4 regions of the Rhizobium sp. S163 genome follow, and region 2 is predicted to be linked to each of the others. Evidence: predicted binding sites of a transcription regulator. Region 2 holds the regulator's gene; each other region holds the start of a gene.
What was found. Region 2 encodes PhoB, which activates phosphate uptake and scavenging genes when phosphate is short. Its sites were predicted from a motif close to TGTCATNNANCTGTCAT; they were not measured.

Region 1 (7,282 bases), on a different contig from region 2:
GTGCAAAGATAGGGGGCGCCCGGCCAATATTGCGACAGTCTCGATGGAGGGGCTCGACGGGCCCATTTCGCTTCATTAAACAAATCGGGAGGGAGTGGGGCTTCTTGCCCATTGGAGGAAAGAATGAGCGTTTCGGAGACGGCGCCGTCCGTCGTTTCACAGCCACGTGTGCATCTGCTGGTCCTGTTGTCGTTGGGCCTGTCTCACCTCTGCAACGACACCATCCAGTCGCTCATTCCCGCCGTCTACCCTATATTGAAGTCCGATTTCTCGCTCGACTTCATGCAGATCGGCATCATAACGCTGGTGTTCCAGATTGCAGGCGCGTTGCTGCAGCCAGCAATCGGCCTCTACACTGACCGCCATCCTCTGCCCTACTCGGCCGTATTCGGAATGGCCTTCACGCTCGCGGGCCTAATCAGCCTCGCCTATGCATCATCATACGTCCTAATCTTGGCATCAGTAACGCTCGTGGGAATCGGCTCATCGATCTTCCATCCGGAAGCTACGCGCGCTGCACGTTACGCCTCTGGTGGGAGACAAGGCCTGGCGCAAGGCATCTTTCAGGTTGGTGGACAGATAGGTGGCGCCCTTGGTCCGCTCTGCGCGGCCATCTTCATTGTCTCGAATGGCAGGCACAGTCTAGTCTTCTTCTCATCAACGGTCTTGCTCGCCATGCTTCTTCTTGGATGGAGCGCTCGTCAATATTGGTCAATCCAGTCCCAATTCGAGGCCGCGGCCCGCAGTTCAAATGCCAAGGGCGGGCGAAAGGAACACACTCGCAGGACCGTCACCATCGGCCTCATTGTTCTGACGCTGTTAATGGGATCGAAGCTGACCTATCTTGAAAGCTTCCGGTCCTTCTACACCTTCTACCTTATCGACCGCTTCGACGTATCTGTGTCGACATCCCAGTTGATGCTGTTCGTATTCTTCATCTCTTCGGCTGCAGGCGTCCTACTTGGCGGCATCGTGGGGGACCGGATCGGCAGATATCGGATTATCTGGATTTCGATCCTGGGGCCGCTGCCCTTGACGATGTTGCTGCCCTACGCCGATCTTTTCTGGACGGGCGTACTCACGATTGGCATCAATCTTGTCATGGCAAGCGCGTTTGCCTCCATCATGATTTACGCGATGGATCTTGTGCCCAAGCGTATTGGTCTGATTGGCGGCATGTTCTACGGCCTAAACTTCGCAATCGGTGGTATCGCCGCGGCATTTCTGGGCAGCCTGACAGACAAGATCGGAATCGAAGGGGTTTATCAGATCTGCTCTTTCATTCCGATTGCAGGCTTCTTGGCAATCTTTCTGCCACGCCTTGCCCCCAAAGCTTCCTTGTAAAAGAAACCCAAAACCGTGAAACGGCTGCGACATCGCTGCCTGCGAACAATCATTCACGCTCCAGTCTGGCCGTGTCGACTGGACAGCGATCGGAAATGCCTCTGCAGCCGCCTACGGTAGCTTCATATTCAGAGCTACCGAGCCGAAGACGTGCAAGTCACCGTCTGCCACCTGTTAACGTTTTTCTGCAGTTGACGCTTGTTGCGAGCGCCAGAGAACGAGGGCTCGAATTTTATCCGACAAAAGCGGAGGCGGTGGGCGCACGCGTCTTTTTTGCGCGCGATTATTGGACGCGACTTAGTAAATTGCAGGTTCCAAAGACTCCGACGGTCGCCGCAGGAGTGAGGGGCGGTTGAGGTGCTGATCAAACATTTCTTTCTTGCTCTTACTGGTGAACTTCCCGCCATTGTCACAGCACCGTCATAAAATAAGGCGACATGTTGCGTCCGATTAATCTTGGATGCTGTGGCATGGATTATTTCAGACGCTTTAACTTCCTGTTCGCAACGCCCTCTTTCGACAGCGATGACCTGGAAGGCGTTCGTTACAAACAGATTATCCAGGAGATCGAGCGTTCCGGCTTTGAAGTGGTTCGTGCCCGCAATCTGGATGACGCCGAGATCGTCGTCCAGACCGACGCCGCCATTGGCTGCATGATGGTCGACTGGGGCAAGAAGGGTCTTGAAGGCAAGACCTCTCACCTAATAAACCTGATGCGCCGTCGCGGACTGGATTTCCCTATCATCCTGCTAATCCGCGGCAAGCGTTTCGAAGATGTGCCCGTCGAGGTGCTCGACTTCATAGATGGCTATGTTTTCTTGTCTGAGGAAACACCTGCTTTCATCGCGAAAAACCTCATCAGCCGTCTTAAGCAATACGCCGAAACGCTGAAGACACCTTTTTTCGGTGCGCTTGTCGACTATGCCGAAGAAGGCAACCACCTTTGGACCTGTCCCGGCCATAATGGCGGCGTGTTCTACAGTCGTAGCCCGATCGGCCGCGTGTTCATGGAGCACCTCGGCGAAGCTGTATTCCGCGACGACCTCGACAATTCCGTGCTCGACCTCGGTGACCTCCTGACCCACGAGGGACCAGCGCTGGCGGCGCAGAAGGAAGCAGCGAAAATCTTCGGTGCAGAGAAGACCTATTTCGTACTCAACGGAACATCCACTTCAAACAAGGTTGCACTTTCCGCCCTTGTCACGGATGGCGACCTCGTCCTGTTTGACCGAAACAACCATAAAGCCGCTCACCATGGCGCGCTCATGATATCGGGTGGCATTCCCATCTATCTGCCGACCAAACGCAATGCGCACGGTCTCATTGGCCCAATTGACTATGCGTCACTGGACGAGACGGCACTGCGAGAGCGCATTCGAGCCAATCCCCTCGTCAAGGATATTGATGCCTGGCAAAAACCGCGCCCATTCCGCGTCGCCGTCGTCGAGCAATGCACCTATGACGGCACCATCCATAATGCAGAGATGATCCTTAAATCCATCGGTCACCTTTGCGACTACATTCTGTTCGACGAAGCCTGGGCCGGGTTCATGAAGTTCCACCCGCTTTATGCCGGTCGTTTCGCCATGGGGCTTGCCGATCTCGGCCCGGACTCGCCCGGCATCATCGCCACCCAGTCTACCCACAAGCAGCTTGCTAGCTTTTCTCAAGCGTCGCAGATCCACATGAAGGATCGCCATATTGAAGGGCAGAAGCGGCGCGTGGAGCATCGGCGTTTCAACGAAAGCTTCATGCAGCACGCCTCCACCTCGCCCTTCTACCCCCTGTTCGCCTCTCTTGATGTCGGCGCGCAGATGATGAAGGGCCGGTCCGGCGAAGTGCTGTGGGACGATACGATCCGCCTCGGGATCGAGCTTAGAAAGAAAATGCGCGCCGTGCGGCGTGAATTCGAGGAAAAGGAGCCACGTGCAGATCGTCGATGGTTTTTTGAACCATTCGTTCCTGATCGGGTTTCGATCCCGGATGTTGCAAGCCCCGGCGCCTCGCACGATGTACCATGGGAGAGCATTGCCACCGATCAACTGGCGACAAACCCGGCATTTTGGCTCTTGACCCCCGGTGCGCCCTGGCATGGTTTCAGCGGCATGGAGCAGGGGTTTGCCATGACGGACCCCAATAAGTTGACGGTGCTGACGCCCGGCTTCGACCGCAAGACAGGTCTCTATTCCGAACATGGCATTCCTGCCCCGATCGTGGCGCAATATCTTCGTGAGAACCGCATCGTTGCTGAGAAGAATGACCTCAACTCCCTGCTCTTCCTGCTGACACCCGGCGTCGAGGCCAGCAAGGCAGGGACCCTGATCAGCGGGCTTGTCGCCTTCAAGAAGCTGCATGACGAAAATGCGTTGTTGGAAGAGGTGATACCGGAATTCTATCGCCGGCGTCCAGGCCGCTATGCCGGCGTGCGTCTGCGCGATCTTTGCGGTGATCTGCACCGCTTCTTCCGCGATGCCAATGTCAGCGCCCTGCAGACGAAGCAGTTTTCCGCCGCCCACCTACCGCCAATGGCCATGTCACCGCACGACGCAGCACGCAGCCTGGTGCGCAATGACGTCGACTACCTGCCGATCGATGAGATCGCGGGGCGCATTGCGACCACCCCGTTCGTGGTCTATCCGCCTGGGATCGCGACGATCGTGCCAGGCGAACGCCTGACGGACGCGGCAAAGCCGATGATCGACTATCTCAAGATGTTCGAAACCTGCTTTAACACCTTCCCGGGGTTTGATGTCGAGATCCAAGGTGTCTATCGCGAGACAGATGCATCGGGCCGAGTTCGGCTCTACACCTATGTGGTCGCGGAATAATTGCGCACGCCAGGATCGACAATGGAACAGGACAGCGGATTAACCATTCGCCCTTCACGGGACGCGGATGTGGAACCTATGCTGGCGATTTATCGTCGGCATATTCGTCGAGGGGTCGAGGAGGGTGTCGACGACAGCGATACGCCGGAGCCGGACGACCTGCGCGAGCGGCGCAAGAATCTGAAGAGCCGGCGCTTTCCGCATATTGTTGCGACCATCAACGGGACCGTGGTCGGCTATGCATATGTCGTGCTGTTTCGCAAACGCCCAGCCTACCGCTACACCGTCAAACATTCGATCTATGTGCATCACGATCATATCGGCAAGGGGGTCGGAAGTCAGCTCCTCCGCGGGCTGATCGACGCCTGTGCTGCGGCAGGATTCCGACAGATCATCGGTTACATCGACGCCGATAACACGGCGTCGCTTGCCCTACACGAGCGGTTCAATTTCGTGCGCGTCGGCCTATTGCCGGCCGTCGCATACCGCTACGGCCACTGGGCCGACAGTGTCATGGTGCAGCGTTCGCTAGGGACCGGTTCGACCACACCGCCTCCCCCGCCGCCCTTATCCACTCGCTGAAGGCTTGTGACCGGGACCTTTTTAATGTTGCCGGACTTCAGGCCTGCTGGAGTTTAGGCTGATCTTAGGACGATCGGGTTACCACCACATGATCTGAAGAAGTCGCACGACACCACCTGGCAGGCTTGCGAGCCTAGCTAGCAGTTGATCTTTTGTCGGCAGATCACCCGCATCGCGGCCTGTTGCAAGCGACAATGCGTCGGAGAAGTTTCAAGCTCAATCACGCACATTGAACAATGCCTCGTCAACGCGGCGAGGCAAGCTGTTGAACTTATCGTCCGCTAACCTTGGAGAGTTGTCTACTCCCGAAGCTGACCGCCGCGATGCAGCACACAGATCGCCACCGATCGAACAGCTATTTTTACAGCGGTGTCGTCAACCCGTGGAACGAAATATCGACCCGCGCTTTTCTGAGGAACCCGAACCGAGGAGATCCAACCATGGGAAGCACGGCAGACAAAATCAAAGGCACGGCAAACGAAGTCGCAGGTAAGGCCCGCCAGGCCGCGGGCAAGGCGGTCGGCAATCACGAAGAGCAGGTCAAGGGCAGCATTCAGGAAGCCAAGGGCAAGGCCCAGGTAGCCAAGGGCGATGCTAAGGATGCTGTGAAGAAGGTCGTCGACAAGGCTTGATGTCCACCGATGTTTCAGCCCGCGCTAGCGCGGGCACTTCTTTTGGGAAAGCTAATGAAAATCAGAAAACTGGTTGTTTGGAGCGTGGGATTTGCAGTGTTTTCGTGGAGCGCGCAGGCACAGGGCCAGGCGCCTGCTGATCCGGCCGTCGACGCATGTAAATCGACCGGGTTGCTCGCCCTTCAGGAGCGTTCGCCGGAGATAACGGACCTCGTTCTCGACATTGAAAGTCTTGCGGTCAGCAAGGCGGATACCAAGGTCGGCGATGTACCAGTGAAGACCGTCGTCCTTGGCGAAGCGTACATCAGTCGCAAACAGCAGACAGGTAAACCCGACCGCTTCGTTTGCCTCCTCGGTGAAAAAGGCAAGGTCCTCCTCACCTTCTTCACGGCGCAATAGACGTGGCAGAACCCCCGAAGTTCGATCGCAGGCCAGACCAGACGCCTTACCAGGGTCGGCGAACTCCCGACTCCGGAAAGAAACGGGGGATATCTATCTGGTCTGTGATAGGGCTGGCCCTCTTCATTGTGATGCTGACGTTGCTCGTCTTCGACACTTGGCGCGGATGATCAAGCTTAGCCACGAAGTCCAGATTATCTTTTGGAAGGCGGCGGCGATAGTCGTCACTCGCATTCAAAGCGAGCCAAACAGCCTTCAGTCCTACCAAGCAAAGAAGCGACTTGGTAATCGACGAGTCCGTTTAAGTGGCAGCGATCCGTGAGATGATTGCTGCCGCCTTTGCTGTCGATGAGTGTTGCTGCTTCCGAAAATCCAAGTCGGATTGCATGGGGTGGCCGTCGGCTGGGGTGAACCCTCTTGGCGGTACTCGTTGGTAAGCGGTTTCTCATCCCTTCGATCGAATAGAACTCGGCACGGCTCTTGAGTATTTTTTCATGTGCCGGCTCGATTAAGAACATCGACGCTTTATCTCACGGTGACTAACGGACCATCGGCGGTACTTCACGAGATATGGGAGCAGCAATTGGCTGTGCAGAGATCGAACGCAACCAGCATGTCGGGCATTACTTCAACCCACGGCAGCCTGACCAATTCGACGATCTCCGGCCGAACGGTTCTGATCTTAATTGGCGTGGGTGCATTATTGCACATCGGCCAGGAAGTCTTCGTGCCGCTAGCCCTGGCTTTGCTGCTCACCTTCACGCTGGCGCCGATCGTCAATTTCCTGAGAAAACGTCACGTCCCGAAGATCGCGTCCGTTTTGCTGGCGGTGGCATCCGCCTTTGTGACTATCGCGCTTTTCAGCTTCGTCGTCGCTACCCAGGTCGCCAACCTAGCCGACAACATTCCAACCTATCAGCGAAACATCGTTGCGAAGGTCGACGCTTTGACCCAGGCCGGCTCCGGAAGCGGCGTACTGGATCATCTAAGTAAAGCTGTCGAGCGAATTGGTAACGAACTCAAAATCCGGGCGAACGAAAGCCAGGACGCGACGACTGCTGCTGCACAAAGACCCGAACCTATTCCCGTCGAGATCGTGACGCAGTCAAACCCGATAGAGACACTTGGAAGCTTCATCCTACCGCTCGTCAGTCCATTCGCCTCAGCAGGCCTCGTCATCGTGCTGGTCATCTTCATGTTGCTCGAACGCGAAGCCCTGCGTGACCGCTTCATTCGTCTCGTCGGGCTGGGCGATCTCCACAAGACGACCTCTGCCCTACAAGACGCTGGTAAACGTGTCGGCAAATACTTGTTGATGCAGTTGGTGGTGAACTCTCTCTACGCCATCCCGATTACGATCGGCCTATGGGTCCTAGGCATTCCAAACGCGATCCTCTGGGGACTTCTTACACTGGTGCTGCGGTTCGTTCCCTATATCGGACCCGTGATCGGAATGATCCTGCCGCTATTTCTGGCACTCGCCATCGCGCCGGGTTG
Region 2 (7,282 bases):
GGGCATCTATCCATTCAAGCCGTCTTCTTTGCCTTGGCGCGCACGCTCTCGGCGGCACGCTCCAGGCGGGCGAGGCCTTCGCGGGCTTCGTCGGCCGTGACGACAAGCGGGGGCAACAAACGGATGACATTGTCGCCGGCCGGAATGGCCAGCAGGTTGGCAGCGCGGATGGCCTGCAACAGCTCAGTCGACGGAACAGCCGCCTTGACGCCGAGCATCAGGCCTTCGCCGCGGATATCCTCGATTACATCGGGGAAGCGATCCTTCAGCGATGCAAGACCCTGACGGAAGACGAGCGCGACGTCGTTGACGTGGCGCAGGAAGCCCTCCTCGAGGATGACATCGAGCACGGCATTGCCGACGGCCATGGCGAGCGGGTTGCCGCCATAGGTCGAGCCATGGGTGCCGGCCTTCATGCCGGAGGCAGCTTCAGCTGTTGCCAGGCATGCGCCGAGCGGGAAACCACCGCCGATGCCCTTGGCGACCGCCATGATATCAGGCGTGACGCCGGACCATTCATGCGCGAAGAGCTTGCCGGTGCGGCCGACGCCGGACTGAACCTCGTCGAGGATCAGAAGCAGGCCGTTTTCGTCGCAGAGCTGGCGCAGCGCCTTCATGAATTCCGTGGTTGCCGGGCGAATACCGCCTTCGCCCTGTACCGGCTCGATCAGGATACCGGCCGTGGCATCTGTGATCGCGGCACGGACGGCCTCGATATCGCCGAAGGGCACCTGGTCGAAACCGGGTGTCTTGGGGCCGAAGCCTTCGAGATACTTCTCCTGGCCACCGGCAGCGATCGTCGCCAGCGTGCGGCCGTGGAAGGCGCCTTCGAAGGTGATGATGTGGAAGCGCTCGGGATGGCCCTTCGAATACTGGTAGCGGCGCGCGGTCTTGATCGCGCATTCCAGCGCCTCGGCGCCGGAATTGGTGAAGAACACCTTATCCGCGAAGGTTGCATCCGTCAGCCGCTTGGCAAAGCGCTCCTGGCCGGGGATCTCGTAAATGTTGGAGAGGTGCCAAACCTTCTCGGCCTGATCCTTAAGCGCGCCGACGACGTGCGGGTGGCTATGGCCGACGGAGGTCACGGCAACGCCCGCGCCGAAATCGAGATATCGCTCGCCAGTTTCGGTGATCAGCCACACGCCCTCTCCTCGCTCGAACCGCAGCGGGGCACGAGAGTAGGTATCATAAAGCGGCGCGGCTTCAGCCATGGCGCGATCTCCTGTCATTCGCTCAACAAAGGCCCGGACTCCGGCGAAAAAGCGGGTGCCCGGAAATGAAAAATGCCGCCTTTCGGCGGCGAGGGGCACTATTGTCTTTTCGCAGTGCGATGTCAACAAAACTGAGCTTTTGTCGCATGCGTCAAGCAAGCATCGGGGCGCCGGCGAGCTATCAACAGCTAATGTTGCAGAAATGACTCTACCACCCAGCAAGTTGGGGAAAACCGAGAAATCGATTCGCCGCGATTCAACCGACTCTTGTCACGGAGTCGCCCTCACTCTAGGTTAAAACTCAATTACTAGACTGCATGCGGCGGAACTAGTCACCAAAATCGAGCAAGCGTTTCTTGGTCCGGACACGTCCGTGCCATGGGTGAAGGATTCTGCCTACACCAACGCAATAAGGCGGAGACAGGGCATGAACTGGACAGACGAGCGCGTTGAAAGACTGAAGAAGCTTTGGGCCGAAGGCCTGAGCGCCAGCCAGATTGCGGCACAACTTGGCGGTGTAAGCCGCAACGCCGTCATCGGCAAGGTCCACCGCCTGAACCTGCCTGGCCGCGCCAAGGCCGGCGGCACGACGACGGCGACGCGGGCGCCGAAGCGCCCGGCGGTTTCGACCCCCCGCCCTGCCAGCAATTTCAATTCCGCACGCATCTCGCCAAGCCGCGCCGTTGCCCGCCCGCAGGGCGCAGTGGCTCTCAAGGAAGAGATGGATATCGATGCGATCGAGGAAGTCCGTTACCGTCCAGCCTCCAACGTTGTCGTTCCGATCTCGCGCCGTCTCGGCCTTACGGAACTGACCGAGCGCACGTGCAAGTGGCCGGTCGGCGATCCGCTGACGGATGACTTCCACTTCTGCGGCTGCGAGTCCCCCGACAACTCGCCATACTGCACCTACCACCAGCGCATGGCCTACCAGCCGGTCAACGAGCGCCGCAAGGCAGCCAACCGGGTCGCATGACCCGGAAAGCCGGATAAGGAACAAAAGAAAACGGGCCCTCGCGGGGCCCGTTTTTCGTTGGATCGTATGAAATGGAAGCGCCTTACGCTTCCATCGAATAACCGGCGCCGCGAACGGTGCGGATCACATCCTGCATGTTCGAGAAGTTGAGCGCCTTGCGCAGGCGGCCGACGTGAACGTCTACGGTGCGTTCGTCGACATAGATGTCATGGCCCCAGACGCCATCGAGCAGCTGCGAGCGCGAGAAGACGCGGCCGGGCGACGACATCAGGAATTCCAGCAGGCGGAATTCGGTCGGTCCGAGGCGGACTTCGCGGCTCTTGCGGTGAACGCGATGGGTTTCGCGATCGAGCTCGATATCGCCGCACTTCAGCAGCGAGGAGAGCACTTCCGGCTTGGCGCGGCGCAGCATCGCCTTGACGCGGGCGACGAGCTCAGGCGTCGAGAACGGCTTGACGACATAGTCGTCGGCGCCGGTCGACAGGCCGCGAACGCGTTCGCTTTCCTCGCCACGGGCGGTCAGCATGATGATCGGCAGGCGCTCCGTCTCCGGGCGCATGCGCAGGCGACGGCAGAGCTCGATGCCGGATACGCCGGGCAGCATCCAATCGAGGATCAAAAGATCAGGCGTGCGTTCCTGCAGCCGGATTTCGGCCTCGTCACCGCGAAGGATGGTATCGACTTCGAAGCCTTCGGCCTCAAGGTTATAGCGAAGAAGCACGCTCAGTGCTTCTTCGTCTTCAACGACTGCTACTCTTGGGATCATTCGTCTCGGTCTCCTGGGGGCGTGGGTCCGGAACGCTTATTCCGTGACCGCGCCGACGGTGTTGGCGGTGTCGTCCTTCGGACGCTCGCCTTCCGGCTGGGCGCCGGTAGCCATGTAGTAGATGGTCTCTGCGATGTTGGTGGCGTGGTCGCCGATGCGCTCGATGTTCTTGGCGCAGAAGAGAAGATGCGTGCAGCTGGTGATGTTGCGCGGATCTTCCATCATGTAGGTCAGCATCTCGCGGAACAGCGAGGTGTACATCGCGTCGATTTCCTCGTCGCGCTCGCGGATCGACTTGGCGCGGTCGGCAACGCGGCTGGTGTAGACGTCGAGAACTTCCTTGAGCTGGACGAGCGCCAGTTCGGAGAGATGCTCGAGGCCACGGGCGAGCTTGCGCGGAACGCCGGTGCTCTGGACAGCGATGACGCGCTTGGCGGTGTTCTTGCCAAGATCGCCGACGCGCTCGAGATCGGCCGCGATGCGGATCGAGCCCATGATTTCGCGAAGGTCGGCGGCCATCGGCTGGCGGCGGGCGATGGTGATGATCGCCTTTTCGCCGATCTCGCGCTCGGCGTGATCGAGGATCACGTCGTCGGAGATGACCTTCTGGGCGAGCGAAGTGTCGCCGTTGACGAGCGCGCGAACGGCGTCGCCGACCATCTGTTCCGCGAGGCCGCCCATTTCGGAGATGCGGCGCGTCAGGAACTTGAGATCATCGTCATAGGCGGAATAGATATGTGTCGATGCCATGGGGCTTATCCTTGAATGTCCTGAGGTTTACCGGTTTCGGAGATCAGCCGAAGCGGCCCATGATGTAATCCTGGGTGCGCGGATCATCCGGGTTGGTGAACATCTTGTCTGTATCGTTCTCCTCGACGAGGTTGCCGAGGTGGAACATGGCGGTGCGCTGCGAAACGCGGGCTGCCTGCTGCATCGAGTGCGTAACGATGACGATCGTGTAGGCCTCGCGCAGCTCGTGGATGAGCTCCTCGACCTTGGCGGTCGCGATCGGGTCAAGCGCCGAGCAGGGCTCGTCCATGAGGATGACTTCAGGGCTAACGGCAATCGCGCGGGCGATGCACAGACGCTGCTGCTGACCACCCGAGAGGCCGGTGCCGCCTTCATGCACGCGGTCCTTGACCTCGTTCCACAGGCCGGCGCGCTGCAGGCTCTGCTCGACGATGACGTCCATGTCGGCCTTCGCCTTGGCGAGACCGTGGATGCGCGGGCCGTAGGCGACGTTCTCGTAGATCGACTTCGGGAATGGGTTCGGCTTCTGGAACACCATGCCGACGCGGGCGCGCAGTTCGACGACGTCGATATCCGGATCGTAGATATCATCGCCATCGAGCGTGATCTTGCCGGTGACGCGGCAATTGTCGATCGTGTCGTTCATGCGGTTCAGGCTGCGCAGGAAGGTGGACTTGCCGCAGCCCGACGGACCGATGAGAGCCGTCACGGTGTTTTCGCGGATGTTCAGCTTCACATCGAAAAGCGCACGCTTCTCGCCGTAGTAAACCGAGACGTCCTGGCCAATCATTTTATACGGAATGGTATTCATCTTCTGGTCTAGCGCCTTCTCAACTGCTGCTTCCGTCAACATGTTCATGATGTTTACTCCGTTTACCAGCGGCGCTCAAAGCGACGACGCAAGAGGATGGCTCCGAGGTTCATGACGATCAGGAACAGGAGCAGGACGATGATGGCGCCGGACGTGCGCTCGACAAAGGCGCGTTCGGCTTCGTTTGCCCACATGTAAACCTGCACCGGCAGAGCCGTGGAGGGATCCATCGGGGTGGCAGGCGCATTGGCAACGAAGGCGACCATGCCGATCAGGAGCAGCGGCGCGGTTTCACCGAGCGCATGCGCCAGACCGATGATGGTGCCGGTCAGGATGCCAGGCATTGCCAGCGGCAGGACGTGATGGAACACCATCTGCATCTTCGAGGCGCCGAGGCCGAGAGCGGCCGCGCGGATCGAAGGGGGCACGGCGCGCAGTGCCGCGCGGGTGGCGATGATGATAGTCGGCAGCGTCATCAGCGTCAGCACCAGACCGCCGACCAACGACGCGGAGCGCGGCAGGCCTGCGAAGTTGATGAAGACGGCGAGACCGAGCAGACCGTAGACGATCGAGGGAACGGCCGCGAGGTTGTTGATGTTCACCTCGATCAGGTCGGTCAGCTTGTTCTTCGGCGCGAACTCTTCGAGGTAGATCGAAGCGGCGACGCCGATCGGCAGCGACAGGGCAAGAACGATCAGCATCAGGTAGAGCGAACCGATGAGGGCGACGCCGAGACCCGCGGCTTCCGGACGGCTGGAGTTGCCGTTGACGAAGAGGCCGGTGTTGAACTCCTTGTGGAGCGTGCCGCTGGCTGCCATCTGCTGCATCCAGCCGACCTGGCGGTCGTTGACCTTGCGGTTCTTCTCGTCAACCGTCAGGTCGATCTGGCCCTTGTTGGCCGAGTCGACGTTGGCGTCTGCGAGAAGCGTGACGTTGACCGTCTTGCCGATCAGCGACGGATCGGCAACGACCATGTCGCGGAGCACGATCGGCGCACCCTTGGAGATCATCGCGGTGGCGTCACGCGTTTCCGGACGGCTTTGGGCGTTGATGCCGAGCGTCTTGACCATGGCGTCGCGGATCAGCACCGGATAGTTGGCGGCGATCAGCACCGACGGGTCGGTGGCGCGCTTGTTGTTGGGGTCGAGCACCTTTTCGGAGAACTCGATCGGCAGGGTGATCGAGGTCTGCGCGAAGGCCGTGTAGCCCTGACGGATAACCGTCGTGAGCAGGATGGCCAGGAAGATCAGACCGAAGGAGATGGCAGCGATGCCATAGGCCTGGAAGCGGCGTTCGGCGGCGTAGCGACGCTTGATGCCGATGTCGCGGCGGGCCGGCGCCTTGGAGACGACGACGCCCTGTCCGGAGGAAACAACGTCCGTCATTCGTACTGCTCCCGGTATTTGCGCACAATGAAGAGCGCGTAGATGTTAAGGCAAAGCGTGATGAAGAACAGCGTGATGCCAAGCGCGAAGGCAACCAGCGTCTGCGGCGAGGTGAACTCAAGGTCACCCGTCAGCTGGTTGACGATCTTGACCGTCACCGTCGTCATCGGCTCGAAGGGATTGATCTGGATGCGGGCGGCAACACCGGCTGCAAGCACGACGATCATGGTCTCGCCGATGGCGCGCGAGGCGGTCATCAAGAGAGCGCCGACGATACCCGGCAGGGCGGCGGGGAGAACGACCTTCTTGATCGTTTCCGAACGCGTGGCACCGAGACCGAGCGAACCGTCACGCAGGGCGCGCGGCACGGCGGTGATGATATCGTCAGACAGCGAGGAGACGTATGGGATCAGCATGATGCCCATGACGATACCGGCGGTCAGAACGCTCTGTGCCTGGATGAAGTTGCTGTAGTCGCCGGTCAGAAGGCCGTTCACCTGGGACGAGAGGTCGCGCAGGAACGGGCCGACGGTGATGAGGGCGAAGAAGCCGTAGACGATGGTCGGGATACCGGCAAGCACTTCGAGCAGCGGCTTGGCGATACCGCGAACCTTGGGAGCCGCGTATTCCGCCATGTAGATGGCCGCGAAGAGACCGACCGGAACGGCGACCAGCATGGCGACGAAGCCGATGTAGAGCGTTCCGAGCAGCAGCGGGATGAGACCGAACTGGCCGAAGGACGAGCTGCCGGCGCCGGCAAAGCGCGGATCCCAGACGGTGCCGAAGAAGAAGTCGGCGGCTGGAACTTCAGCGAAGAAGTGAGCGGCTTCCGTCAGCATCGACATCACGATACCGACCGTGGTCAGGATGGCGATGGAGGATGCAAGCAGCAGCCCCCAGAGCATGACGCGCTCGACGCGGTTGCGGGCCCGGAAACGGGGAGCGACTTCGCGCAGGGCATAGAAGCCACCGGCAACGCCGAGCGCGAGAACGACCAGCGTCATGATCAAGCGGCTGATGCCGCTCTCGGTGTTCAGCTTCTGCGCGCCTTCGATCATGTAAGGCTGCGGCACGCCGGCGAGCGGAACGCCCTTGGCGGCGAGCTTGGCCTGGAGACCGGCGGGATCGCCGACGCCTGCGGCAACGTCTTCGCTCGCGAGCTGAGGCAAACCTCGGGCGATGGCGCTGACCATGCCGTAGTTCAGGTTCTGCTGAGCCGCAGACTGAGCCTTGACGTCTTCAGGAAAGCCGCCGCGAACGGAGGATTCGATAATGGAGGGGCTAATCGCAAGCCAGGCGCACAGAACGATGAGCGCAGGCAGGATAGCCCAGATTGCGGCATAGGCACCGTAGTAGCCAGGCCGGGAGTGCAGCGCCGAGGATTTA
Region 3 (7,282 bases), on a different contig from region 2:
TCGTCGGGGAGCGTCTCGACCTTGCGGTTAAGCTGCTTGGCGGTCTCCAGCACACCCATGAAGCGGGTGAGCTCGAGGCCGTTCCCGGTGCCCTTGCGCTCGGTCAGTGAGATGGCGAGCGACTGCAGGTAGTTGTTGCGCAGCACCAGTTTGCTGACTTCATCGGTCATCGAGGACAGCAGCTGGTCACGCTTCTGCCGCGTCAGCCGGTCGTCGTGCATGGCGGCTGCGAGCGCGATCTTGATGTTCACTTCGACGTCCGAGGTGTTGACGCCGGCCGAGTTGTCGATCGCATCGGAATTGCAGCGCCCGCCCTTCAGGCCATAGGCGATGCGGCCGCGCTGGGTGACGCCGAGGTTCGCGCCCTCGCCGATCACCTTGGCGCGCACCTCGTCGGCGCTGATGCGGATGGGGTCGTTTGCGCGGTCGCCGACGTCGGTATCGGTTTCGGCTGTCGCCTTCACATAGGTGCCGATGCCGCCGAACCATAGCAGGTCGACAGGGCTTTTCAGGATCGCGGTCATGACTTCAAACGGCGTCGCGACCGTCTTGTCCATGCCGATCGCGGCGGCGGCCTGCGCGGTGAGCGTCACCGATTTCGCCGAGCGCGAGATGATCATGCCGCCCTTCGAGAGCAGGTTCTTGTCGAAATCCTGCCAGCTCGAGCGCGGCAGATTGAACAGCCGCTGACGCTCCGCCAAGGTCTTGGCCATGTCAGGATCGGGATCGATGAAGATGTCGCGGTGGTCGAAGGCTGCCAAGAGCCGGATCTTCGGCGAGAGCAGCATGCCGTTGCCGAAGACGTCGCCCGACATGTCGCCAACGCCGGCGACGGTGAACGGCGTCGTCTGGATGTCGATGTCCATCTCGCGGAAATGGCGCTTCACCGTTTCCCAGGCGCCGCGCGCGGTGATGCCCATCTTCTTGTGATCGTAGCCGGCGGAGCCACCCGATGCGAAAGCATCGTCGAGCCAGAAGCCGGCTTCCTGCGCCAGCGCATTCGCGGTATCGGAGAAAGTTGCCGTGCCCTTGTCGGCGGCGACGACGAAATACGGATCGTCGCCATCGAGCCGTACCGTGTTTTCAGGCGGGATGATTTCGGTGCCGGAAATGTTGTCGGTGATCGAGAGCAGCGTGCGGATGTAGGTCTTGTAGGCTTCACGCCCGGCATTGAAGATCTCGTCGCGATTGCCGCCGACAGGGAGCTTCTTCGGATAGAAGCCGCCCTTGGCGCCGACAGGCACGATCACGGCGTTCTTAACCTGCTGCGCCTTTACGAGGCCGAGCACCTCGGTGCGATAATCCTCGGCGCGATCCGACCAGCGGAGGCCGCCGCGCGCTACCCGGCCGAAGCGCAGGTGAACGCCCTCGACCTCGACGCCGTAGACGAACATCTCGCGGAACGGCTTCGGCGCCGGCAGGCCGTCGATCAGATGCGGATCGAGCTTGAAGGCCAGCATCGCCTTTGCGGAACCATCGGGATTGCGCTGGAAGTAGTTGGTGCGCAGCGTCGAGTCGACCACGTTGACATAGCGGCGCAGGATACGGTCGTCATCAAGGCTTGGAACGTCCGACAGCGCGGTCTCGATCTTGGCGTGAAGATCGGTCGCCTTTTTGATCCTGTTCTTCTCGGTCAGCTTCGGGTCCAGGCCGTCGTGGAATAGGCGGAAGATGAGCGAGGAGATAGCCGGGTATTTATCCAGCGTCGTTGCGATGTAATCCTGCGAATAGGCGATGCCGGCCTGACGGAGATAGCGCGAGTAGGCGCGCAAGACGCTTGTCTCGCGGGCCGACAGGCCTGCCGAGATGATCAGGCGATTGAAGTTGTCGTTGTCGATGACGCCGGCAAAGGCGAACAGGAAGGCTTCTTCCAGCGCGGCTCCATGCTGCTGCAGATCGATCTCGGCGCCGCTTTGGGCCTCAAGTTCCATGTCATGCAGCACCACCAGCTTCTCGCTGCCGTCGGCCAGCGTCACGTTGATGTCGAAGGTGCCTTCGCTGATTACGCTGAAACCGAGGTTCTCGAGGAGCGGAACGCGGCGGGAGAGCGCGAGCTGGCCATTGAAGTGGAAGATCTTCAGGCAGAGCAGCGACACGCCATCCTTGATGCGCGTGTAGAATTCGATGCGGATCTGCTCGCCCGTGGCGCAGGCGACGATGTCGGCGAAGTCGGCGAAGGTTTCTTCCGGCGGGAAGAGATCCTGGTAGGCGTTGCTGACCTTGATCTTTGGCGCCTTCGGACCGGCAAGCATTTCGAAGCGGTCGTCCCAGCGGGCCGTGATGGCGCGGATCGCTTCTTCGAGCTTTGCCTGAGGAATGCGCGGGGTCTTTCCGCCGGAGCGTCCGATGATGAAATGGACGCGCGCGACGCCGCCTTCGGGGAAAGCCGGGTAATAGGCCGAGACGCGGCCATCATAGATGGTCTTGAGGTAGGTGCCGATCTTCTCGCGGACGATTGAATCATATTCCTCGCGCGGCACGTAGACGATGACGGAGACGAAACGATCGAAGTGATCGATGCGCGGCAACACCCGCACGCGCGGTCGGTCTGTGAGATCGTTGATCTGTTCGGCGAAGGTGGCGAGCAGGGCGGTGTCGATCTGGAAGAGATCGTCTCGCGGGTAGGATTCCAGCGTGTTGTCGAGCATGCGGCCGGAATGGCTCATCGGATCGAAGCCGAAATGCTCCTTCACCTTCTCGACCTTCGAGCGTAGCAGCGGGATATCAGTTGCGAGCGACGTATAGGCTGTCGAGGTGAAGAGGCCGACGATGCGCAGTTCGCCGGTGACATTGCCGTTCTCGTCGAAGCGTTTCACGCCGACATAATCCATATAGGCGCGGCGGTGGACGACGGATTTGACGTTCGCCTTCGTGACGATCAAGAACTCTGGGCCATCAAGGAAGGCGAGGATTTCAGGCGTCGTGGTGACGGCGTCGCGGCCGGTCCGGAGCACCAGGACATCGGGATTTGAGAGGATGCCCAGCCCCGTGCCCTTGTCACGCTCGACCTTCGCATCCGAGCCTTTGCCGGAATAGACATATTCGCGCATGCCCAGAAGGGTGAAATTGGCGTCGCGCAGCCATGTCAGGAAAGCGACGGCTTCGTCGCGATCTGCCTTGCGGCGGCCGACATTGCGCGACGACAGTTCATCGATGGCGGTGCCGAGCTTGTCCAGCATCGGTTTCCAATCGGAAACCGACAGGCGCACCTGTTCGAGGACGATTTCGATCCGCTCGATCAGATCAGCGGACTGCGCCGGGGTGAGCGGGGCGAGGTGCAGCTGGATGTGGCTGACGCGGTTTGCCGGCTCGCCCGGCATATCCGGCGAATAGAGTTCCGGCGGATGACCGGGCTGCATGACGAGAATGGGATGAACCGCCATGAAGAGATCGCGGTAGCTGCTCGTCACCTCACCCATGACCGATTCGTAGAGGAACGGCATGTTGTGATCGGTCACCGACAGGACCGAAACCGCCACGCCATCCGGCTCGACATTGTCGAGCGAGGTGACGGTGACGTGCGGCGCGTTGCCTGTCCAGGCGGCAAGCTCGGCTGCGCAGTGGACGGCGGAAATCGCCAGCATTTCAGGCGTGTAGGATTCAAGATCGTCGCCGCTGGCGCGTCCGAAGAGGATATCCGGCGCGAGATAGTGCTCGCCCATCGCCGTCGCGATCTTGTTCGCGCTCTCGATCTGCTTTTCCCGTCTCGGATTGTTTCGAGCAGCCATTGACTGTGTCCCCCATTTTCTCGATTGCGCGCAGGTTAGCAGAAGGTTTGACAGAAAAATTGCTAAAATAGGGACGTCGATCGCAGTTTTCGTGCGAATTTAGCCGGCATGTCGTCAATTCTGTAAAAAATGATCCGAATGTGATTTTCGTCGCCAGAACTTTGATCACGTCCGAATGAAGAGTTGTTGACAGTCGCGCAGCAAAAAGACGATCAACTGAGGATCGGAACCCGGATCGGATAAACATGTCGCAGAATGCAGCAGGCACGGTCATCGTCATATCGAGCCACGTCGTTCGTGGATCGGTCGGCAATCGGGCGGCGGTTTTCGCGCTCGAGACGCTCGGCCACCAAGTATGGGCGCTGCCGACCATCGTTCTGCCCTGGCATCCAGGCCACGGCCGTTCGACGCGGCTGACCTTCGCGGAGGCCGATTTTGATGCGGCGATCGACGATCTCATTCGCGCGCCCTGGATCGGCGAGGTCAAGGCGGTGCTTTCGGGCTATTTCGGCAATGCCGCGCAGGCCCGCTCCGTCGGCCGGTTGATCACTGCGCTCAGGGAGCAAAATCCCGATCTGTTCTACGTTTGCGATCCCGTGATGGGCGATCTCGGCGGGCTTTATGTTCCCGAGGCGACGGCCGAGGCGATCCGGGACCATCTGATCCCGCTGGCATCACTGGCTACCCCAAATCGCTACGAACTCGCCTGGCTTTCCGGCGCGCCGCTGGAGAGCAACACCGAGATCATGGAGGCGGCACTCGCCCTTGGGCCTGCACGCATGCTGGTCACCTCGGCGGTGCCGATGATGGCTGGTGGAACGGGCAACCTCTATCTCTCAGGCCGCCACGCGCTGTTTGCCGAGCACCGGCTGATCGACAATCCGCCAAACGGGTTGGGCGATCTTCTCGCCGCGCTTTTCCTGTCGCGGCTCCAGTCCGGCATGGAAGATGAGAAGGCGCTGCAGTTGGCGACGGCAAGCGTCTACGAGGTGCTGGCCCGGGCGGTGAAGCGCGGCAGCGATGAGTTGACGCTCGCAAACGACGCCTCCAGCCTGTCGACGCCAATGGCAATGGTGCAGATGCGGCATCTGCTGCACCCGGCGCAGCGGCGAAAGAGCTAGCGGCCGCGCCGTTAACGCATTTGGCGCTGCGATATTGATCTTGCATCGTTCACGCTGTAATCGAAGATCATGCAGCGTTTTCCAGATACACTTCTCGACGGCTATCGCAACTTCATGAGCGGGCGTTATGCCGACGCTCGTGACCGGTACAGGACGTTGGCGGAGCACGGGCAGAGCCCGAGCACGCTGGTCATTGCCTGTTCGGACTCGCGCGCGGCGCCGGAGCTCATCTTCGATTCCGGACCCGGCGAGCTCTTCGTCGTCCGCAACGTCGCCAACATGGTGCCGCCCTACGAGCCTGACAGCAATTTCCATGCGACCTCGGCGGCACTCGAGTTCGCGGTTCTGGCTCTGAAGGTTACCGATATCGTCGTCATGGGGCACGGTCGCTGCGGTGGTATCCGCGCGGCGCTCGATCCCGATGCCGAACCTTTGTCGCCTGGCGATTTCATTGGACGCTGGATGTCGCTGGTGCGGCCGGCGGCCGAGCAGATCCAGAGCAATGACGTGATGACCCCTGGCGAACGCCAGACCGCGCTGGAGCGTGTGTCGATCCGCAACTCGATCGACAATCTCAGAACATTTCCGGAGATCAAGGCGCGCGAAGAGGCAGGTGACATCCAGCTGCATGGCGCCTGGTTCGATATTTCGACCGGCGAATTGTGGGTCATGGACGCAGAGACGCGCGACTTCATTCGTCCTGACGTCTGACACTAAAATCCGAGACAAGCAAAAAGGCGCTGCGGTTTCCCGCGGCGCCTTTTCCATTTCATCATCAGGTGTGGATCAGTTCGCGTCGATCTGCTGGCCGATATAGGCGATTGCCTGCTGGTAGACCGTTGCGGCGTTCCAGCCGGAGATGGCTGCGAAGTTCGGCTCGCCCGGCTGATAGCCGGCGCCCGGACGCCAGCCGTGGCCCTTCAGGAAGTTCGCGGTCGAGGCCAGAGCGTCGGCGCGTGAGCCGACCATGTCGACCCGGCCGTCACCATCGCCATCTGCACCGTAGAGCACGACGTTGCGCGGGAGAAACTGTGTCTGACCGATTTCGCCGTGGGCGGCGCCGCGCGCCTGCGGGCTGAGGAAGCCTTCGCCGACGAGTTGAAGCGCTGCGTAGAGCTGGTCAGTGAAATAGGCGGTGCGGCGGCAGTCGAAGGCGAGCGTGGAGACCGCAGACATGGTGTGCTGGGTGCCCATGTAGCTGCCGAAGCCGGTTTCCATGCCCCAGATCGCGATCAGGGGGCCGGCCGGAACACCGTACTTGCGTTCGATGTTGGCAAAGAGCGCTGCGTTGGCGCGCTTCATGCCCTTGCCGCGCGAGATGATGGCCTGGCCACCGCGCTTCTGCATGAAGGCATCAAACGAGAGCTTGAAGCTCTTCTGGCCACGGTCGGCGGAGATGGTCGGTCTGTTGTAGACGACGTTGGCGAAGGCCTTGTCGAGAACGGAACGGCTGACGCCGTTGGCCGCGGCTTCCTGCTTGAAGGCAACCACCCACTGGTCGAAGCCCGCGCTGGTGTTGCTGCACTGTGGTGCCGCTTCAGCCGTTGCCGGAAGTGCCTGGAACATGGCGAACACTGCCGCCGCTGCCAGCAAAAGTCTTGTCTTGCGCATCGAATACCCCGATCCCAATCAGCCTAGCCTTCAGCCGGGCTGCAGCCCGCTATCGGCGATATTGTCCCGACCATCCTTTGATTAAGCGCGGGGAAGCCTTTCGGCACCCCGCGCCTTTGAGAATAAGCCTTAACTTAAGTAACGGGCTTAACAAGACATGGTTAAGAAAATATTCAAGCAGCCTGCTTGCGCGGCTTCACAAGTCCGCGATTGACGAGCAGTTCGGCGATCTGGATCGCGTTCAGTGCTGCGCCCTTGCGCAGGTTGTCGGAAACCACCCACATGTTGAGGCCGTTCTCGACGGTCGCGTCCTCGCGGATGCGCGAGATGAAGGTCGCGTCTTCACCCGCGGATTCGTAAGGCGTGATGTAGCCACCGTTCTCGTGCTTGTCGATCACTTGGCAACCCGGTGCGTCGCGCAGGATATCGCGAGCCTGATCGGCAGTGATTTCCTTCTCGAATTCGATGTTGACCGATTCCGAGTGGCCGATGAAGACGGGAACGCGCACGGCCGTGCAGGTCACCTTGATCTTCGGGTCGAGCATCTTCTTGGTTTCGGCCAGGACCTTCCACTCTTCCTTCGTGTAGCCGTCTTCCATGAAGCTATCGATGTGCGGAATGACGTTGAAGGCGATGCGCTTGGTGAACTTCTTGTTCTCGATCGGATCGGCGACGAAGACCGCGCGCGTCTGATTGAAGAGTTCGTCCATGCCGTCCTTGCCGGCGCCGGAAACGGACTGGTAGGTCGAGACGACGACGCGCTTGATGGTGGCGGCTTCGTGAAGCGGCTTCAGGGCCACGACGAGCTGGGCGGTCGAGCAA
Region 4 (7,282 bases), 190 kb from region 2:
AAAAGCGGCACGGCGGAAACGACGCTGTCGAATTTCTGCCCATCCATATGGGCCAGCGTCTTGTCGAGATTGAAGGCGTCGCCGTTGATGACGTTCACGCCGGGATAGAGCCGCACCAGATGTTCGTAGAAGTCGGTCGAATATTCGATGGCGACGAGGTTTTCAGGCTTCACGCCACGCTGCAGGATGGCCTTGGTGATGGCGCCGGTGCCGGGCCCGAGTTCGAGAACCGGCAGGCCGGAGTTCGGGTTGATGACGCTTGCCATCTTCTTCGCCGTGATCGACGACGTCGGCACGATCGAGCCGACGGTCTTCGGCCCCTGCATCATCCCCTTGAAAAACCGGATCTCCTCGTCGAATTTCTTGCCCAGCCGTTCCTTGAGGCGCAAGCCACCCATGCCGTTCTCCTTCGTGCAGCACATGCTGCATGCTTATGTGCAGGCAATACGGCGCTAAAACAAGGCAGAGCGTCGCAATTGACAAAGTTTGAACGGCAAATGCGACGCGCTACACGCGCATCGGCATCAGCACGTAAAGGGCGTCGTCGCCGGCGGTGTCGCGAATGAGCGTCGGCGAGCCGGCGTCGGCAAGAAGGAAGATCGCCTGATCGCCGGAAAGCTGCGCGGTGATATCGAGCAGGTATTTGGCGTTGAAGCCGATTTCCATGGCGTCGGTGTCGTAGCCGACGGCCACTTCTTCCGTGGCGCTGCCCGAATCCGGGTTGTTGACGGTGAGCAGCAACTGTCCGTCCGAAAGCGCCAGCTTCACGGCGCGGCCGCGTTCCGACGAGATGGTCGAGACGCGGTCGACGGCCTGCGCGAAGCTCGTGCAATCGACGCGCATTTCCTTGTCGTTGCCGGTCGGGATGACGCGCTGGTAATCGGGGAAGGTGCCGTCGATCAGCTTCGAGGTCATGACGATCGAGCCGATGGAAAGGCGGATCTTGGCGTCGGAAACTTCGACCGTGACCATCGCTTCCGGATTGTCGACCAGCTTCTGCAGTTCGCCGACCGTCTTGCGCGGAATGATGATGCCAGGCATGCCCTCGGAGCCCGAGGGAGCGTTGACGTCGGCGCGCGCCAGGCGGTGGCCGTCGGTGGCGACGGCGCGCAGCTTCAGATCGCCTTCGCTTTCGATCGTGTGGAAGAAGATGCCGTTCAGATAGTAGCGGGTCTCTTCCGTCGAGATCGCGAACTGGGTGCGATCGATCAACATCTTCAGATCCGTCGCCTTCAGCTTGAAGGTGTGCGTGAAGGTGCCGGCCGTGAGATCCGGGAAGTCGGATTCCGGCAGGCACTGCAGCGAGAACTTCGAACGACCGGACTGAACCGTCATCGAGCCGCCATCCTGGCTGGTGGCGAGCAGAACTTCCGAGCCGTCGGAAAGCTTGCGCACGATGTCGTAGAGAAGATGGGCGGGAACCGTGGTGGCGCCGGGCTGCTCAACGTTGGCGGGCGTGGCTTCCGTCACTTCCAGATCGAGGTCGGTCGCCTTCATGTCGAGGTTCTGGCCATCGGCGCGCAGCAGGATGTTCGACAGGATCGGGATCGTGTTGCGGCGTTCAACCACGCGGTGAACGTGGTTCAGCGACTTCAAAAGGTTGGACCGCTCAATAGTAATACGCATGGGATGCTACCGCTTTCGACCGTTACTGCCCGGGCGCGCTTGAACGCGCCTGAATAATGCCTTTCCCAAAAGCTGGGATCGGAGGATTGGACGCGCAAAATGGCAGAATTTTGCGGATGAATGCAAGAGGGGCGAGAGCGTGCGTTCGCGCAATTGCCGATTTCGCTGCAGATGCTCACAGAAATCGCCGGACTTGCCCCCAGCTAGCCCCAGACCCGCCCCTAACTCGCCCCAACTGGCCCCGGAAATGCCCCGGACTGGCCCCGCGCTGACCGAGGCGCCGCCTCTGGCAGCTCCGCGCCCCCTTGCCGAAGAGAAAGGTGTCGCCCATAAAGGCCGGAAGCCAGAAAGGGCAGACATATCTTGAGCAATGACGACGCGACGACAGAGGGCGGCAGGCAGCGCAGCTTCCGCCTGCACAACATGGCCGTTCCCGCCCGCCCGCAGGAGCCCGGCCTCTATCTCGTCGCGACGCCGATCGGCAATCTCGGCGACATAACGCTGCGCGCGCTGGAAACGCTCGCCGGTGCTGATGTCCTCGCCTGCGAGGATACCCGCGTCACCCGCGTGCTGCTCGATCGCTACGGCATCCAGAACCGCCCCTACGCCTATCATGAGCACAATGCCGACGAGGCCGGACCTCGCCTGCTTGCCGCGCTCGAGGCGGGGAAATCCGTGGCGCTGGTCTCCGATGCCGGCACCCCGCTGGTCTCCGACCCCGGTTATCGCCTCGCGCAATCGGCGATCGAAGCCGGCTATCGGGTGATCCCGATCCCCGGCGCCTCGGCGCCGCTGGCAGCGCTTGTCGGCTCCGGCCTTCCGAACGATGCCTTCCTCTTTGCCGGTTTCCTGCCCACCAAGGACAAGGCCCGCCGCGATCGCCTGTCTGAATTCGCCGCCACGCCTGCGACGCTGATGTTCTTCGAATCCCCGCACCGCATCGGCGCCACGCTCATTGCCGCCGCCGACGTTCTCGGCGGTGATCGCCCGGCTTCCGTCTGCCGCGAGCTCACCAAGAGCTACGAGGAGTTCCGCCGGGGCACGCTCGCAGAGCTCGCCGCTCACTATGCCGATGTCGACAACGTCAAAGGCGAGATCGTCCTCGTCATCGGCCCGGCACCGGAGCGCGCCATCGAGGAGACGGATATCGACGCTATCTTGGCCGATCTCTCGCAAACGCTTCCGACCGCCAAGGCGGCCGCCGAGGCCGCCCGCATCACCGGTCTCCCCCGCAAGGAGCTCTATCAGCGCCTTCTCGACCGAAAGGCGGGCGATGTCAGGTAACGACGCTACGGACCCGCATCAGAAGGGTCTTCGCCGCAAGGCACTGCGTCGGGGTCATGTCTCCGAATACATCGCCGCTTTCTATCTCATTCTCAAAGGCTACCGCATCGTCGCGCTGCGCTATCGCACGCGGCTCGGCGAGATCGACATCATCGCCCGCAAGGGCGACCTGGCAATCTTCGTCGAGGTGAAGGCGCGTCGCGACGAGGGCGCGGCCGTCGATGCCGTCTCGCATCTCGCGCAAACCCGCATCCGCGGCGCCAGCGATCTCTGGCTCGCCCGCCAGCGCGACCAGGCCCGCCTGTCTCAACGCTACGACATCGTCGCCATCTTGCCCGGGCGATGGCCGGTCCATTTGCGCGATGCGTTCTGATTGCTTTCGTTAGCTGAGTAAATTCTTCGGAATTTGTAATCGGCGCGTCACAAAACTGTTAAGGAGGCGTCACAATAGGCCTCTATTGCGTCCTCACGCCAACAACGGTGGAGAGGGTTTTTCATGTTTAAGTCGATTTCATTGGCCGCTGCTGCGGTTGCTTTGTCCGCTTCCGCGTCCTTCGCTGCAACAGAAGTGACCTGGTGGCACGCCATGGGTGGCGAGCTTGGCAAGAAGCTCGAGGAAGTTGCCCAGAAGTTCAACGACAGCCAGAGCGAATACAAGATCGTTCCTGTTTACAAGGGCACCTATCCCGAGACGCTGACGGCCGCTATCGCCGCTTTCCGCGCCGGCCAGCAGCCCGCCATCGTTCAGGTTTTCGAAGTCGGCACCGGCACCATGATGGCCGCCAAGGGCGCCGTCTACCCGGTCTACCAGCTGATGAAGGACGAGGGTGAGCCTTGGGATCCGTCGAAGTTCCTGGCGCCTGTCGTCGGCTACTATTCCGACGCTGAGGGCAACATCCTGTCGATGCCGTTCAACTCGTCGACCCCGATCCTCTACTACAACAAGGACGTCTTCAAGAAGGCCGGCCTTGATCCTGAAGTCGCTCCGAAGACCTGGGCCGAGCTTGCCGAAATGGGCAAGAAGATCGTCTCCTCCGGCGCTGCCAAGTGCGGCTTCACTATGTCCTACGGCGCGACCTGGGTTGGCCTGGAAAACTACTCCGCCATCCAGAACCTGCCTTACGGCACCCAGCAGAACGGCTTCGGCGGCATGAACGCCGAGTTCACCTTCAATGGTCCGAACCAGGCCAAGTTCTGGGATCACCTGAAGACCTGGCAGGATGAAGGCGTCTACAAGTACGGCGGCCCGAGCGCCGGTGCCGACGCTGCTCCGCTCTTCTATTCGCAGCAGTGCGCAGCCTACATGAACTCGTCCGCTTCGCGCGCCGGCGTCATCAACAACGCCAAGGACTTCAAGGTCGGCTTCGCGCCGATGCCTTACGACGACACGGTCACCCAGGATCCGAAGAACTCGATCATCGGCGGCGCAACGCTGTGGGTTCTGAACGGTCAGAAGGACAAGGCTGTCTACAAGGGCGCCGCCAAGTTCTTCACCTACCTGTCGCAGCCTGAAGTCCAGGCAGATTGGCACCAGTTCACCGGCTACCTGCCGATCACCAATGCTGCTTACGAGCTTGGTCAGAAGCAGGGCTACTACGAAAAGAACGCCGGTTCTGACATCGCCATCAAGCAGATCATGCGCGGCACGCCGTCCGAAAACTCCAAGGGCGTTCGCTTCGGCAACCTGACGCAGATCCGCGACGTCATCGACCAGCAGTTCGAAGCCGTTCTCAACGGCAAGAAGACCGGTCAGGAAGCGCTCGACGAAGCCGCAAAGCAGGGCAATGCCAAGCTGCGCGAATTCGAAGCCGCGAATTCCAACTAAGGGTCGCTCCCTCCGTCAGCCCTCTCCGGCCCGTCCGGGGAGGGCATTTTCCTTGAGGGGTCATGCATGCAAACCAAACGCACCGTCTTCCAAAGCCGTCTCCTGCCTTATCTCCTGATCGCACCGCAGCTGCTCATCACGATTGTCTTCTTCGTGTGGCCGGCGGTTCAGGCCGTATGGCAGTCCTTCCTGCGCCAGGATCCCTTCGGTCTGAAGGACACCTTCGTCGGTTTGGCGAACTACACGCGCTTGCTGCATGATCCGGATTATCTGAATTCGCTGACCGTCACCTTCGTCTTCTCGATCGGCGTCACCGTGCTGTCGATGGGGCTGTCGCTGCTCTTCGCGATCTGCGTCAACCGCGTGATCCGCTCGCAGCGCTTCTATACGACGCTTCTGGTCTGGCCCTATGCCGTGGCGCCGGCCGCATCCGGCCTGCTCTGGTGGTTCATGTTCAACCCCAGCGTCGGCATCATTCCCTATGTGCTGGAACATTTCGGCTACAGCTGGAACCATCGCCTGAACCCGAACAACGCAATGATCCTGATCATCATCGCCGCCGCCTGGAAGCAGATTTCCTACAATTTCCTGTTCTTCGTCGCCGGCCTGCAATCGGTCCCGCATTCGCTGACCGAAGCCGCCGCGATCGATGGCGCCGGTCCCATCAAGCGCTTCTGGACTGTGGTCTTCCCGCTGCTGTCGCCGACCACCTTCTTCCTTGCCGTCATCAACATCACCTACGCGATGTTCGACACCTTCCCGATCATCGACGCGGCCACCTCGGGCGGTCCGTCGCAATCGACCAACATCCTTGTCTACAAGGTCTATGCCGATGGTTTCGTCGGTCTCAATCTCGGCCCGTCGGCCGCGCAGTCGGTCGTGCTGATGCTGATCGTGGTCGTCCTGACCGTCGTCCAGTTCCGCTGGATCGAGCGCAAAGTGCAGTATTGAAGCGAGAACCAGCCATGGTCGAGAACCGTCCCTTCCTCAATTTCCTCACCCACTTCGTGCTGATCATCGGGATCGGCATGGTGGTGTTTCCCGTCTACCTCGCCTTCATCGCCTCGACACGCGGTCCCTCGGACTTCTTGACCGGCGTCGTGCCGATGACGCCGGGCCACCAGATGCTGGAGAACTACGGCGTGCTGCTCGGCACCGGCGCATCCAACGCCGGCGCACCGCCGTTCCTCCTGATGCTCGGCAACAGCCTGGCGATGGCTATCCTGGTGGCGATCGGCAAGATCGCTATTTCGATCATCTCGGCCTTCGCCATCGTCTATTTCCGTTTTCCCTTCCGCACGGTCGCCTTCTGGATCATCTTCATGACGCTGATGCTCCCCATCGAGGTGCGCATCTTGCCGACCTACAAGGTCGTCGCCGATCTCGGCATGCTGAACTCCTATTCCGGCCTCGTCATTCCCGTCATCGCGTCGGCAACCGCCACCTTCCTGTTCCGGCAGTTCTTCCTGACGGTTCCTGAAGAGATGATGGAAGCGGCGCGCGTCGATGGCGCCGGTCCGATGAAGTTCTTCTGGGATATTCTGCTGCCGCTGTCGCGCACCAATATCGCGGCACTCTTCATCATCATGTTCATCTACGGCTGGAACCAATATCTCTGGCCGATGCTGATCACCACCGAACCCGGCTACTACACCGTCGTCATGGGCATCAAGCGCCTCGCCGCGGTGCTGGATGGCGACACCCAATGGAACCTTGTGATGGCAGGCGTCATCCTCGCGGCCCTGCCGCCGGTTCTGGTTATCATTTTCATGCAGCGCCTTTTCGTCAAAGGCCTGGTTGAGACGGAGAAGTAACAATGGCCTCCATCGACGTCGATAATGTCGGCAAAATCTATCACGGCGGAGTGCGCGCCGTTTCCGGCATCGAACTCAAGATTGCCGATGGCGAGTTCATCGTGCTCGTCGGTCCCTCCGGCTGCGGCAAGTCCACCCTGCTGCGCATGATCGCGGGGCTCGAGACCATCTCCGAAGGCGAGGTGAAGATCGGTGCGCGCGTCGTCAATAACGTCGAGCCCGCCGATCGCGACATCGCCATGGTCTTCCAGAACTACGCGCTCTATCCGCATATGAGCGTGCGTGAGAATCTGGAATACGGCCTGAAGAACCGCAAGACGCCGAAGGCCGAGATCGATGCGCGCGTGGCCGAGGCCGCCCGCATGCTGGAGATCAACCAGTATCTCGAGCGCAAGCCGAAGGCACTTTCCGGCGGCCAGCGCCAGCGCGTCGCCATGGGCCGCGCCATCGTCCGCAAGCCGGCCGTCTTCCTCTTCGACGAGCCTCTGTCCAACCTCGATGCCAAGCTGCGTGTCTCCATGCGCGGCGAGATCAAGCGCCTGCAGCGCCGCCTCGGCACCACCTCCATCTACGTCACCCACGACCAGCTGGAAGCGATGACGCTGGCCGACCGCCTGGTTGTGCTCAACGGCGGCAAGATCGAGCAGGTCGGTTCGCCACTCGATGTCTACCACCGCCCGGCCTCCACCTTCGTCGCCTCCTTCATCGGCTCTCCGGCCATGAATCTCCTGAA

Region 1: a site for PhoB is predicted at 1,752-1,768, ahead of QTL96_RS28670 (Orn/Lys/Arg decarboxylase N-terminal domain-containing protein). Genes of this name have one in related genera too.
Region 3: a site for PhoB is predicted at 3,904-3,920, ahead of QTL96_RS30845 (NAD-glutamate dehydrogenase). Genes of this name have one in related genera too.
Region 4: a site for PhoB is predicted at 3,329-3,345, ahead of ugpB (sn-glycerol-3-phosphate ABC transporter substrate-binding protein UgpB). Genes of this name have one in related genera too.

The regions. Positions count from the first base shown of each region.
Region 1 is NZ_JAUDSA010000037.1:353,467-360,748, reverse strand. It holds gene QTL96_RS28675 (MFS transporter) at 124-1,344, shown strand; gene QTL96_RS28670 (Orn/Lys/Arg decarboxylase N-terminal domain-containing protein) at 1,815-4,172, shown strand; gene QTL96_RS28665 (GNAT family N-acetyltransferase) at 4,194-4,754, shown strand; gene QTL96_RS28660 (CsbD family protein) at 5,195-5,386, shown strand; gene QTL96_RS28655 (hypothetical protein) at 5,441-5,785, shown strand; gene QTL96_RS28650 (AI-2E family transporter) at 6,399-7,282, shown strand, end outside.
Region 2 is NZ_JAUDSA010000018.1:452,139-459,420, reverse strand. It holds gene QTL96_RS17805 (aspartate aminotransferase family protein) at 15-1,211, opposite strand; gene QTL96_RS17800 (GcrA family cell cycle regulator) at 1,639-2,184, shown strand; gene phoB (phosphate regulon transcriptional regulator PhoB) at 2,267-2,950, opposite strand; gene phoU (phosphate signaling complex protein PhoU) at 2,987-3,700, opposite strand; gene pstB (phosphate ABC transporter ATP-binding protein PstB) at 3,744-4,559, opposite strand; gene pstA (phosphate ABC transporter permease PstA) at 4,574-5,896, opposite strand; gene pstC (phosphate ABC transporter permease subunit PstC) at 5,893-7,282, opposite strand, start outside.
Region 3 is NZ_JAUDSA010000038.1:386,488-393,769, reverse strand. It holds gene QTL96_RS30845 (NAD-glutamate dehydrogenase) at 1-3,728, opposite strand, end outside; gene pdxY (pyridoxal kinase PdxY) at 3,974-4,849, shown strand; gene QTL96_RS30835 (carbonic anhydrase) at 4,919-5,560, shown strand; gene QTL96_RS30830 (lytic murein transglycosylase) at 5,636-6,460, opposite strand; gene QTL96_RS30825 (aspartate-semialdehyde dehydrogenase) at 6,634-7,282, opposite strand, start outside.
Region 4 is NZ_JAUDSA010000018.1:257,499-264,780, forward strand. It holds gene pmtA (phospholipid N-methyltransferase PmtA) at 1-398, opposite strand, end outside; gene dnaN (DNA polymerase III subunit beta) at 508-1,626, opposite strand; gene rsmI (16S rRNA (cytidine(1402)-2'-O)-methyltransferase) at 2,050-2,910, shown strand; gene QTL96_RS16820 (YraN family protein) at 2,900-3,283, shown strand; gene ugpB (sn-glycerol-3-phosphate ABC transporter substrate-binding protein UgpB) at 3,407-4,735, shown strand; gene ugpA (sn-glycerol-3-phosphate ABC transporter permease UgpA) at 4,802-5,686, shown strand; gene ugpE (sn-glycerol-3-phosphate ABC transporter permease UgpE) at 5,701-6,549, shown strand; gene QTL96_RS16840 (sn-glycerol-3-phosphate import ATP-binding protein UgpC) at 6,552-7,282, shown strand, end outside.